Regions from separate parts of the Serratia sp. Res13-Sevr-LER1-36-b genome, predicted to be linked through region 2. Evidence: predicted binding sites of a transcription regulator. Region 2 holds the regulator's gene; the other holds the start of a gene.

Evidence for each region. Region 2 encodes PurR, which represses purine synthesis genes. Its sites were predicted from a motif close to CANGCAAACGTTTGCNTG; they were not measured.
Region 1: the regulator PurR is predicted to act here: its motif matches at 2,604-2,621, upstream of IMQ33_RS02255 (amino acid aminotransferase).

What each region holds. Positions count from the first base shown of each region.
Region 1 is NZ_JADACK010000005.1:254,358-259,705, reverse strand. It holds gene asnS (asparagine--tRNA ligase) at 1-1,029, shown strand, start outside; gene ompC (porin OmpC) at 1,333-2,439, shown strand; gene IMQ33_RS02255 (amino acid aminotransferase) at 2,687-3,877, shown strand; gene IMQ33_RS02250 (MBL fold metallo-hydrolase) at 3,940-4,587, opposite strand; gene IMQ33_RS02245 (YcbK family protein) at 4,656-5,204, opposite strand.
Region 2 is NZ_JADACK010000005.1:724,811-730,158, forward strand. It holds gene punC (purine nucleoside transporter PunC) at 1-819, opposite strand, end outside; gene punR (DNA-binding transcriptional activator PunR) at 945-1,865, shown strand; gene purR (HTH-type transcriptional repressor PurR) at 1,922-2,947, opposite strand; gene IMQ33_RS04425 (YnhF family membrane protein) at 3,272-3,361, shown strand; gene sodB (superoxide dismutase [Fe]) at 3,426-4,004, opposite strand; gene IMQ33_RS04435 (C40 family peptidase) at 4,231-5,046, opposite strand.

The DNA.
Region 1 (5,348 bases), 470 kb from region 2:
GCCCACCTGCGCCCACGCACCAACCTGATTGGCGCGGTTGCCCGCGTTCGCCACACCTTGGCACAGGCAATCCACCGCTACTTCCACGAGAACGGTTATTTCTGGGTTTCAACCCCGCTAATCACCGCCTCTGATACCGAAGGTGCCGGTGAAATGTTCCGCGTTTCCACGCTGGATATGGAAAACCTGCCACGCACCGATAAAGGTGCGGTCGATTTCAGCCAGGATTTCTTCGGTAAAGAAGCCTTCCTGACCGTATCCGGCCAGTTGAACGGCGAAACCTACGCCTGTGCGCTGTCAAAAATTTATACCTTTGGCCCCACCTTCCGTGCCGAGAACTCGAACACCAGCCGTCACCTGGCGGAATTCTGGATGATTGAACCGGAAGTCGCCTTTGCTACCCTGGACGACGTTGCCGGGCTGGCCGAAAGCATGCTGAAGTATGTCTTCCAGGCGGTGCTGGATGAACGTGCCGACGATCTGCAATTCTTTGCTGAGCGGGTAGATAAAGACGCTATTGACCGTCTGAAGCGCTTTGTCTCCTCCGATTTCGCCCAGGTGGACTACACCGAGGCGGTCGAGATCCTGATTGCTTCGGGCCAGACCTTCGAAAACCCGGTTTCCTGGGGTATCGATCTGTCATCTGAACACGAACGCTACCTGGCCGAACAACACTTCAAGGCTCCGGTAGTTGTGAAAAACTACCCGAAAGATATCAAAGCCTTCTATATGCGCATGAACGAAGATGGCAAAACCGTCGCGGCAATGGACGTGCTAGCGCCGGGCATTGGTGAAATCATCGGTGGTTCACAGCGTGAAGAACGTCTGGATGTGCTGGATCAGCGTCTGGCAGAGATGGGCCTCAATAAAGAAGATTATTGGTGGTATCGTGACCTGCGCCGCTATGGCACCGTGCCACATTCTGGTTTTGGCTTAGGTTTTGAGCGTTTAATCGCCTATGTCACCGGGGTGCAGAACGTCCGTGACGTGATCCCGTTCCCAAGAACGCCACGTAACGCCAGCTTCTAAGTGATAAAAATCAGCATAATTTAAACATTTTTTTTACATAATAAAGGCCAGCTTAGCTGGCCTTTCGCATTTTTGATTATTGACCTACATCACAAAGTTCCCCAAAATACACAAATTGTTACACATCGTTTCTTTCTGAAACCAGATTGCGACATTGGTAGCATTTTCGTTCTAGATAAACCTGCCCGTGAATGGAACACTGCGTGCAGACACAGGACGACACCAATCTATCAACAATAGTTCCAAAAGAATTATTGGCGGCAGTGGCAAGGTGTCCGAATAAAACCAATGAGGGTAATAATGATGATGAAGCGCAACATTCTTGCAGTAGTGATCCCAGCTCTGTTAGCAGCTGGTGCAGCCAACGCAGCTGAGATCTACAACAAAGACGGCAACAAACTGGATCTGTACGGTAAAGTTGACGGTCTGCACTACTTCTCTAACGACAAAGAGAACGATGGCGACAAGTCATACGTTCGTTTTGGCTTCAAAGGTGAAACCCAGATTACTGACCAACTGACCGGTTACGGCCAGTGGGAATACAACGTGCAAGCTAACCACGCCGAGTCTGCTGGTACCGAAGGTACTAAGACTCGTCTGGGCTTCGCAGGTCTGAAATTTGCTGAATTCGGTTCATTCGACTACGGCCGTAACTACGGCGTAGTGTATGACGTTGAAGGCTGGACCGATATGTTGCCAGAATTCGGTGGCGATACTTACACCTATACCGACAACTTCATGACCGGCCGTGCAAACGGTGTTGCTACTTACCGTAACAACAACTTCTTCGGTATGGTTGATGGCCTGAACTTCGCTCTGCAGTATCAAGGCAAGAACGAATATGATCGTACAGGCGACCTGAAAAAACAAAACGGTGACGGCTTCGGTCTGTCTTCTACCTATGCGATCCTGGATACCGGTATCAGTGTAGGTGCAGCTTACTCTGCATCTGACCGTACTGATTACCAGACTGGCCGTCGTGGCCCAGGTACTACTGCTACTGGCGATACCGCTGAAGCCTGGACCGTTGGTGCTAAATACGACGCGAACAACGTCTACCTGGCAACCATGTATGCAGAAACTCGCAACATGACTCCATACGGCAACTCAGATTTCACCGTTGCTAACAAAACTCAGAACTTTGAAGTGGTAGCACAGTACCAGTTCGATTTCGGCCTGCGTCCATCTATCGCTTACCTGCAGTCTAAGGGTAAGAACCTGACTGGTACTACTGGCAGCGACAACGATCTGGTTAAATACATTGATGTAGGTACTACTTACTACTTCAACAAAAACATGTCTACCTACGTTGATTACAAAATCAACCTGCTGGACGAAAACGACTTCACTCGTGCTAACGGCATCGCTACTGACAACATCGTAGCTACCGGTCTGGTTTACCAGTTCTAAGTTGTTGCACTTGATGACGGCTCGCCGTCAGTTAAGTTAAAAAAACAGGGCTTCGGCCCTGTTTTTGTTTTTAGCGCTTTGCGCCATTTTTTATTCTGCCAACCCGCCCTTCCCCGTCATTTTTTGTGCTGAATCTGCCGCCGTCACAAGATCGAGGTGTTTTTCTCGCAAACGGTTGGCAAAGACGATAACTGGCGCTACCCTGATGTTTCTGTCTGCTTAACTCTAGGCCATGGAAGCATCTGACATGTTTGAAAAAATCACCGCTGCACCTGCCGATCCGATTCTGGGTCTGACCGACATTTTCCGCGCCGACAAGCGTGAGAATAAAATCAACCTGGGTATTGGCGTCTATAAAGACGAAACTGGCAAAACGCCGGTGCTGACCAGCGTCAAGAAAGCTGAGCAGTATCTGCTGGAAAATGAGACCACCAAAAACTATCTGGGTATTGAAGGTATTCCTGAATTTGCCAGCTGCACGCAAGAGCTGCTGTTCGGCAAGCAGAGCCCAATCATAGCCGACAAGCGTGCCCGTACCGCACAAACTCCTGGTGGTACCGGTGCTCTACGTGTCGCAGCCGATTTTATCGCCAACCAGACCAACGCCAAACGTATCTGGGTCAGCAATCCAAGCTGGCCAAACCATAAAAACGTCTTTGGTGCCGTTGGCCTGGAAGTGTTGGAATACAACTATTACGACGCCGCCAACCATGCGCTGGACTTCGACGGTCTGCTCACCAGCCTGAACCAGGCTCAGGCCGGCGACGTAGTGCTGTTCCACGGCTGCTGCCACAACCCTACCGGTATCGATCCAACCGAAGCACAATGGGCTCAGTTGGCTGAACTGTCCGTAGCCAAGGGCTGGTTGCCGCTGTTCGACTTCGCTTACCAAGGCTTTGCCAAGGGCCTGGAGGAAGATGCACAGGGTCTGCGTATCTTTGCTGCCAAACATCAGGAACTGATCGTTGCCAGCTCCTACTCGAAGAACTTCGGCCTGTATAACGAGCGTGTCGGTGCCTGCACCGTGGTAGCTGCCGATGCAGAAACCGCCGAGCGCGCCTTCAGCCAGGTTAAAGCCGCGATCCGTGCCAACTACTCGAACCCGCCGTCACACGGTGCGGCCGTAGTTGCTACCATCTTGGGTAACCCGGCGCTGCGCGCCATTTGGGAACAAGAGCTGACTGACATGCGCCAGCGCATTCACCGTATGCGCCAGCTGTTCGTTAATACCCTGCAGGAAAAAGGGGCGGAGCAGGATTTCAGCTTCATCATCAACCAGAACGGCATGTTCTCTTTCAGCGGCCTGACCAAAGAGCAGGTTCTGCGTCTGCGTGATGAATTTGGCGTGTATGCCGTTAACTCCGGCCGCGTTAACGTGGCGGGGATGACGCCGGACAATATGGCGCCGCTGTGCGAAGCCATCGTTGCCGTGCTGTAAGCAGTTTTGGCATTGAAAAAGGGGCGCATTTGCGCCCCTTTGTTATTTATCGGGAAGTACCCTTACCAGATGGCCGGTTCTTCGCGCAGGAACGGGTTGGTTTGACGTTCATGGCCAAAGGTAGACATTGGGCCATGTCCTGGAATAAACGCCATATCGTCGCCCTGAGGCAGTAATTTGCTGCGGATTGAAGCGATTAGCGCCTGATGGTCACCGCGCGGGAAATCGCTGCGGCCAACGCCACCGTTGAACAACACGTCACCCACCAATGCCAAACGCGCCTGTTCGTTGATAAAAACGATATGACCAGGCGTATGACCAGGGCAATGCAGTACGTTCAGCGACATTTCGCCCACCTGCACTTTATCCCCCTCTTCCAGCCATTTGGTCGGCGTTAGAGCGGCGCATTCATCCAGGCCAAACATACGGCTCTGTGCTGGCAAACCTTCAAGCCAGAAGGCATCTTCCTTATCCGGCCCATAGATTGGCACCTGATAATGCTCGGCCATTTCTGCCGCCGCGCCTACATGATCGAGATGGCCGTGCGTCAGTAAAATCTGGTTGACCTGCACGCCCTTTTCGGCAATGGCGGCCTTCAGTTTTTCCGGATCGCCACCAGGATCGACCAACGCCGCCTGTTTGGTCACGTCGCACCAGATGAGCGTACAGTTCTGACTGAACGCCGTAACGGGGATAATATGGTATTTCATAAAGCTCCAACGACAACGGCACCACGCCCAAGGGGCGGGTGCCATTCAGCGATCATGATGCACAATGATTACCAGGTCCGCACCGGGCCGGTATCGATGTGCACAAAGTTACTACGTGGATAATAGCCAACCCCGCCGGCGCGCATTTTTAACGCTGCCTTACGGATATTACTCAGCTGGATCCCTTCGATATGGAAATCCATCGCCTGGCCTTTGGTGTGGTAGCTCTGCTTGGCCACGCCACGGCTGTGCTCACGCATTTCGGTATTGGTCGCCATTGAACGGTAGCCGGAGATCAGCTGTACCGGTTTGCTGGTACCCAGCATCACCTGTAGGCGATAGAGATGATCAAACAGAGCCGGATCGATGCTCTTGACCTTGTTGGCCCGATAGTCACGGAAGATATGGTTCAGGCGCGCCAATTCTTCTTTATTGTAACCTTTACCGTTGAAGAACTCGGCCTTGATGGATTCGCCGGTATTGAGGTTGTTCAACAACAGAATACGTGGGCGAGAGGTAGAAAGACTGGCAAACGCCTGCCCAGGAAGCAGTGCGATACCCACGGCGGCGCTACCTAACGCCAGCCATTTACGGCGATGATGATCAATTTTGTCCATGACTCTTTAAACTCGGCAAGAATGTCAAAATATATGCACAAAACTGCGCACTGCCCGAACCATAACCGCCAGCGTATGCGGAGTCAACCCGCGATACGCTGTGGTTTACCAGTGCTCACAAAAAACAGAGCCTGCTACTGGCCA
Region 2 (5,348 bases):
TGGCAACAAGGTTTTGCCAGAAATGCGATTTAAGGCGCTACGGCAGCTGTAACCCCCCAATAAGAAAGCCAGCGTTTGTGGCACATAGCTTAGGCCAATATCGTTAGGGCTATACCCCATATCGCCGAGGATAAAGGGTGAGCCCGTCAGCCAGGCGAAGAAGCCGGCAGAACAGGCGGCAAAAACCATCACGTTGCCGCTGAAGACCGGGGATTTCAAGATCTGCATAAAGCCAAGGCTGGGCTTTTTATCGGCGGAAGGTACCAGTCTGCTACGGTCTTTCAGCAGTAAGGTGGGGATCAGCAGCAGGGCGGTAATCCCCAACAGCACGGCGAAGATGGCCCGCCATCCCATATGGTTGAGCAACCAGGCGCCTAGCAGCGGGGCCAGCGCCGGAGAGAGTGCGACCAGCGGCATAATGGAGGCGAAAACGCGGTTGGCTTTGCCATCGCGGTAACGATCAACCACGATCGCCTGCCAGGTGACGGCGGCGGAACACACGCCAATGGCTTGGATAAAGCGCAGTGACCACAGTTGTGCCACGTTTTCGACCCACAGCATACCTAGACAGCCGACGGCGAACAGTGCCAGGCCAATCAATAACACGGGCTTACGGCCAATGCGGTCAGACAGCGGCCCCCACAGCAACTGGGCGAAGGCAAAGCCTGCCAGGAAGATACTCAGGCTGGCGCTGATCGCCCCAGCGGAGATTTGCAGATCCTGCTGCATGGCCCCAAAGGCGGGCAGGTACATATCGGTAGCCAGATAGCCCAACATACTTAGGCCGGCCAGGTAGAACATAAATCCAAAATTTCGCATTGCTATTTCTCGTTAAAATTATGTTGTCGCAGGTTTTGAAGCGCCGGCAAGTGTATACGGCTGGATCTCTGCTTGTGAAACGGTAATATTTGCAAGGTGCTGTTAAAAAATTTGAAGGCAAAGTTATGTGGTCTGAATATTCACTCGATGTGGTAGATGCGGTGGCGCGAACCGGTAGTTTCAGCGCAGCGGCGCAGGAATTGCATCGCGTTCCCTCGGCGGTGAGCTATACGGTGCGCCAACTGGAGCAATGGCTGGCGGTGCCGCTGTTTGAACGCCGTCACCGCGATGTGGAACTCACGCCAGCGGGGGCGCTGTTTGTTAAAGAAGCACGGGTTGTTATCAAAAAAATGCTCGATACCCGACGACAGTGTCAGCAGGTGGCCAACGGTTGGCGCGGGCAATTGCGGATTGCGGTCGATCTGATCGTCAAACCTCAGCGCAGCCGCCAACTGGTGCTGGATTTTTATCGCCATTTCCCCGACGTAGAACTGATAGTGCAGCCTGAAGTATTCAACGGCGTGTGGGATGCACTGGTCGATGGTCGCGCTGAGATGGCCATTGGTGCAACGCGGGCGGTGCCGGTCGGCGGCGGTTTTGCCTTTCGCGATATGGGTTTTATGAATTGGCTCTGCGTAGTACATGCTAAACATCCGCTCGCCGCCTTGCAAGGAAAGCTGCGCGACGATCAACTACGGCCTTATCCCTCGTTGCTGTTGGAGGATACTTCGCGCAATTTACCCAAGCGGGTGACCTGGTCGCTGGACAACCAGCGGCGGCTGACCGTGCCGGACTGGGTTTCGGCGGTAGATTGTTTGCGTGCCGGGCTGTGTGTGGGCATGGTGCCCGCGCATCGAGTATTGCCGTTGGTACAAAGTGGCGAACTGGTGGTGTTACCACTGCATGAGCCTTTCCCGCCCAGCGCCTGCTGCCTGACCTGGCAGCAAAACGCCCAGTCTCCGGCCATGGCCTGGCTGTTGGACTATCTTGGCGACAGCGAAACGCTGAATCAGGAATGGCTCAGTGAAGAGGGGCCGGGTGATTAATCGGGCGCGGCATATTGCGGCGCCCCTACGGAGAAATATGGGTTAAGAAATAGGACTTAGCGGCGGTAATCGACAAAAGGACCATCTGCCACGGAGCGACGCTCAATAAGTTTTGGATGCACTTCAATCACCTGCGACTCTTCACGCTTGCTGATGATGCGATCTAACAGCATGGTAAAGGCCATCTCGCCCAGGCGCTCTTTAGGCTGGTGAATGGTGGTCAGAGCGGGAGTGAAGTAGCGGGCATTACGCACGTTGTCGTAACCAATAACCGAGATATCCTGCGGTACACGCAACCCCAGCTCATCGGCGGCGCAAATCGCCCCCATGGCCATAATATCGCCGCCACAGAAAACGGCGGTTGGGCGATGCTTTTGCGACAGGATCTGATGCATGGCTTTGTAGCCAGATTCAGGCTCGAAATCCCCCTGCACGACCCATTCTTCGCGCACTTCGATGTTGGCTTCCTTCATGGCCTTCAGAAAGCCCTGGTGGCGACCTCCACCGGTATTACGCGCCAGTTGACCAGGAATGGCACCGATGTCCCGGTGGCCACGTTCGATCAGGTAGCGGCCTGCCAGGTAACCGCCCTCGAAGGCATTGTCGATAATGGTATCGGTGAAGTCTCCGCGCGCGGTACCCCAATCCATCACTACCATGGGAATATTACGGTAATCTTCCAGCATGCCCAGTAGCTGATCTGGATATTCTGAGCACATCACCAGCAGGCCATCGACGCGCTTTTGCGCCAACATCGCCAGATAGGCTTGCTGTTTATCCAGATTATTGTGCGAGTTACACAAGATCAGGGTATAGCCTTTGCTGTAACAGCTGTTTTCAACCGCTTCGATCACTTCGGCAAAATAGGGGGCCTCGCTCGAGGTGGCGAGCAAACCGATCGATTTGGTGTGATTGACCTTGAGACTGCGGGCTACGGCGCTGGGTGAATAGTGCAGCTCTTTGATGGCGGCCCAAACGGCCGTTTTGGTATCTTCGGCGACGAAACGCGTTTTATTGATAACGTGCGATACGGTAGTGGTAGAAACGCCAGCGCGTTTGGCCACATCTTTAATCGTTGCCATGTAAAAAATGACTCCTAAACCCACATGTTACAGCATGTAAGTATGATGTTAATCGTTTGCCTACGTAGATCCTTCCCCAGATAAGCGAAAACTGAGTTTTTAGTGCTGAAGTCGTAAATCGCTTGAACAGGGAGGGGCAGTTTATCGGTACGCAGTAGTGAACTGCGGATTTTGTCGCAAATTGAAGAAAAGTGGAAGAGCTAATCGGTAATTATCAGCGGGGAAATCAAAACAAGATTTTAATCACGGACTGTGGGAAAATGATTTGACGTATAAACTGTGTGGCTTATGCTCTGGAAAAGCCAATCTGAGAGGGAGTTGTATATGGATACCAATTTGAAGATGTCATTACTCACCACCGTGGGTGCTTTGGCAATGATTATTGCTTTCAGTTTTATTGCCGCATTGAACTGATCCGCAGCAGAAAAACAAAGGCGCAGCTTGATGCTGCGCCTTATTATTAGCTAGCCACCCGCCGTTAAGCCAGGTTTTCTGCCACGAACGCCCAGTTCACCAACGCCCAGAAGTTTTCCAGGTACTTTGGTCGCGCATTGCGGTAGTCGATATAGTAAGCATGTTCCCACACGTCAACGGTCAATAGCGGAACGTCTGCGCCGGTCAGCGGGGTTGCCGCATTCGAGGTGCTGACGATCGCCAGACTACCGTCCGCTTTTTTCACCAGCCAGGTCCAGCCCGCGCCGAAGTTTTTCACGGCGGCATCGGTGAACTGCTCTTTAAAGGCGGCGAAGGAGCCGAATGACTTATTGATGGCCTCTGCCACTGCGCCCGTTGGCTCGCCACCACCTTGCGGTGATAAGCAGTGCCAATAGAAGGTGTGGTTCCAGACCTGAGCGGCGTTGTTGAACACGCCGCCGGTGGAGGTCTTGACGATCTCGACCAGGGATTTGCCTTCGAACTCGCTGCCTTTCACCAGATTGTTCAGGTTAACCACATAGGTGTTATGGTGCTTGCCATAGTGGTATTCCAGCGTTTCTGCGGAAATGTGCGGTTCGAGAGCGTTTTTCTCATACGGTAATGCAGGTAATTCAAACGACATTGCTTTCTCCTTTTATAGACAATACGCCTCTCCGACGCTTTGGGCCGTGGGGCCGAGGGCGAAAAAACGCAATTGCACCACTTTTGTTATGGTTATTAATCTTAACAACTTTCCGAGCGAAAAGAACATCCAAAGTGTGCCAAGTGGCTGATTGATTAAAGTCGCAGCGGTTTTTGATTTTTGGGGGAGTAAGGCACGGCTGAGCAGCTGGCTCAGCCGTGCTAGGTCAACGAATGGTGGTCGGGGTCACTACGCGGCGGGCGCCAATGTAATGGTTCTGCCAATAGTCGTTATCCAACTGACTGATGCGAATTTCTTCACCGGTGCGCGGTGACTGGATGAACTTACCGTTACCAAGATAGACGCCAACGTGATCGGCGGTGCCACGGTTGTTGATGCGGAAGAACACCAGATCGCCTTTCTCCAGCTCATTACGTTTGATCGGCGCTGCATCACGCAGGTGGTACATTTCGTTGGCGGTACGCGGCATTTTGATTTTCACGACGTCTTTGTACGCGTAATAAATCAGCCCACTGCAGTCGAATCCTGTACCAGGTGAAGATCCACCCCAGCGGTAGGGTTTACCCATTTGCCCCATCAGCTTGGCCATGGCGGTTTGCTTGGCGTGCTGATAACGTTTTTTATGGGCGGCGGAAAGTTTCAACGGTTTTTCGCGGCCTGCCAGTTTTGCCGTAGCTTTGCCTTCTTCACGATGGCGACCATAGCCTTTTTTATAGCCTTTTTTAGGCGGAGTCACTTTGAGCTTGGCCGTTTTGGTTACCTGGCTTTTGGTTTTAACGCTGGTGGTTTTTTTGGCGGTCTTTAAGGTTGCTGGTTTGGTTTTTAGCGTTTTCGGAGGGGTGGCTGCCTTCACTTTTTTATTGGCTTTCTCCGCTTTCTTTTTCTTGCGGTCGTCTGGCCGTGCTTCATTAACGTGACTCTTGCGCTGCTCGGCAGAAACACGTGCCTGTGGCGCAGCGTGCGCCAAATTGAAGAAGAGCTGCGTAAATAGCAGCACAAAAAGTGTAATAATTAACCGCATATCGACGTTACCAACCTTGGCTCCGAAACAGAAATCGAATGAGTCACAGTATTCCCGAAATTCACCCTATAAAACAGCGTGGATCTCATAAATACTAATCCATATTGTGAGAAAACGTTAATGGCATTTTTATTGTTGCAAAATCAAACGCCTGGTGCCTAAAAAAACGACAAAGATCATGTGGTTGGCTTATTGCTCTCCGGGATTGAGCAGCGCAAATATAATAGTGAAACGTCCCGATTAAAAATGTTATTCTGGGGCCATGTTTTAACCGGTTCGTTGTGACGGCCGCTTTTGCTGAG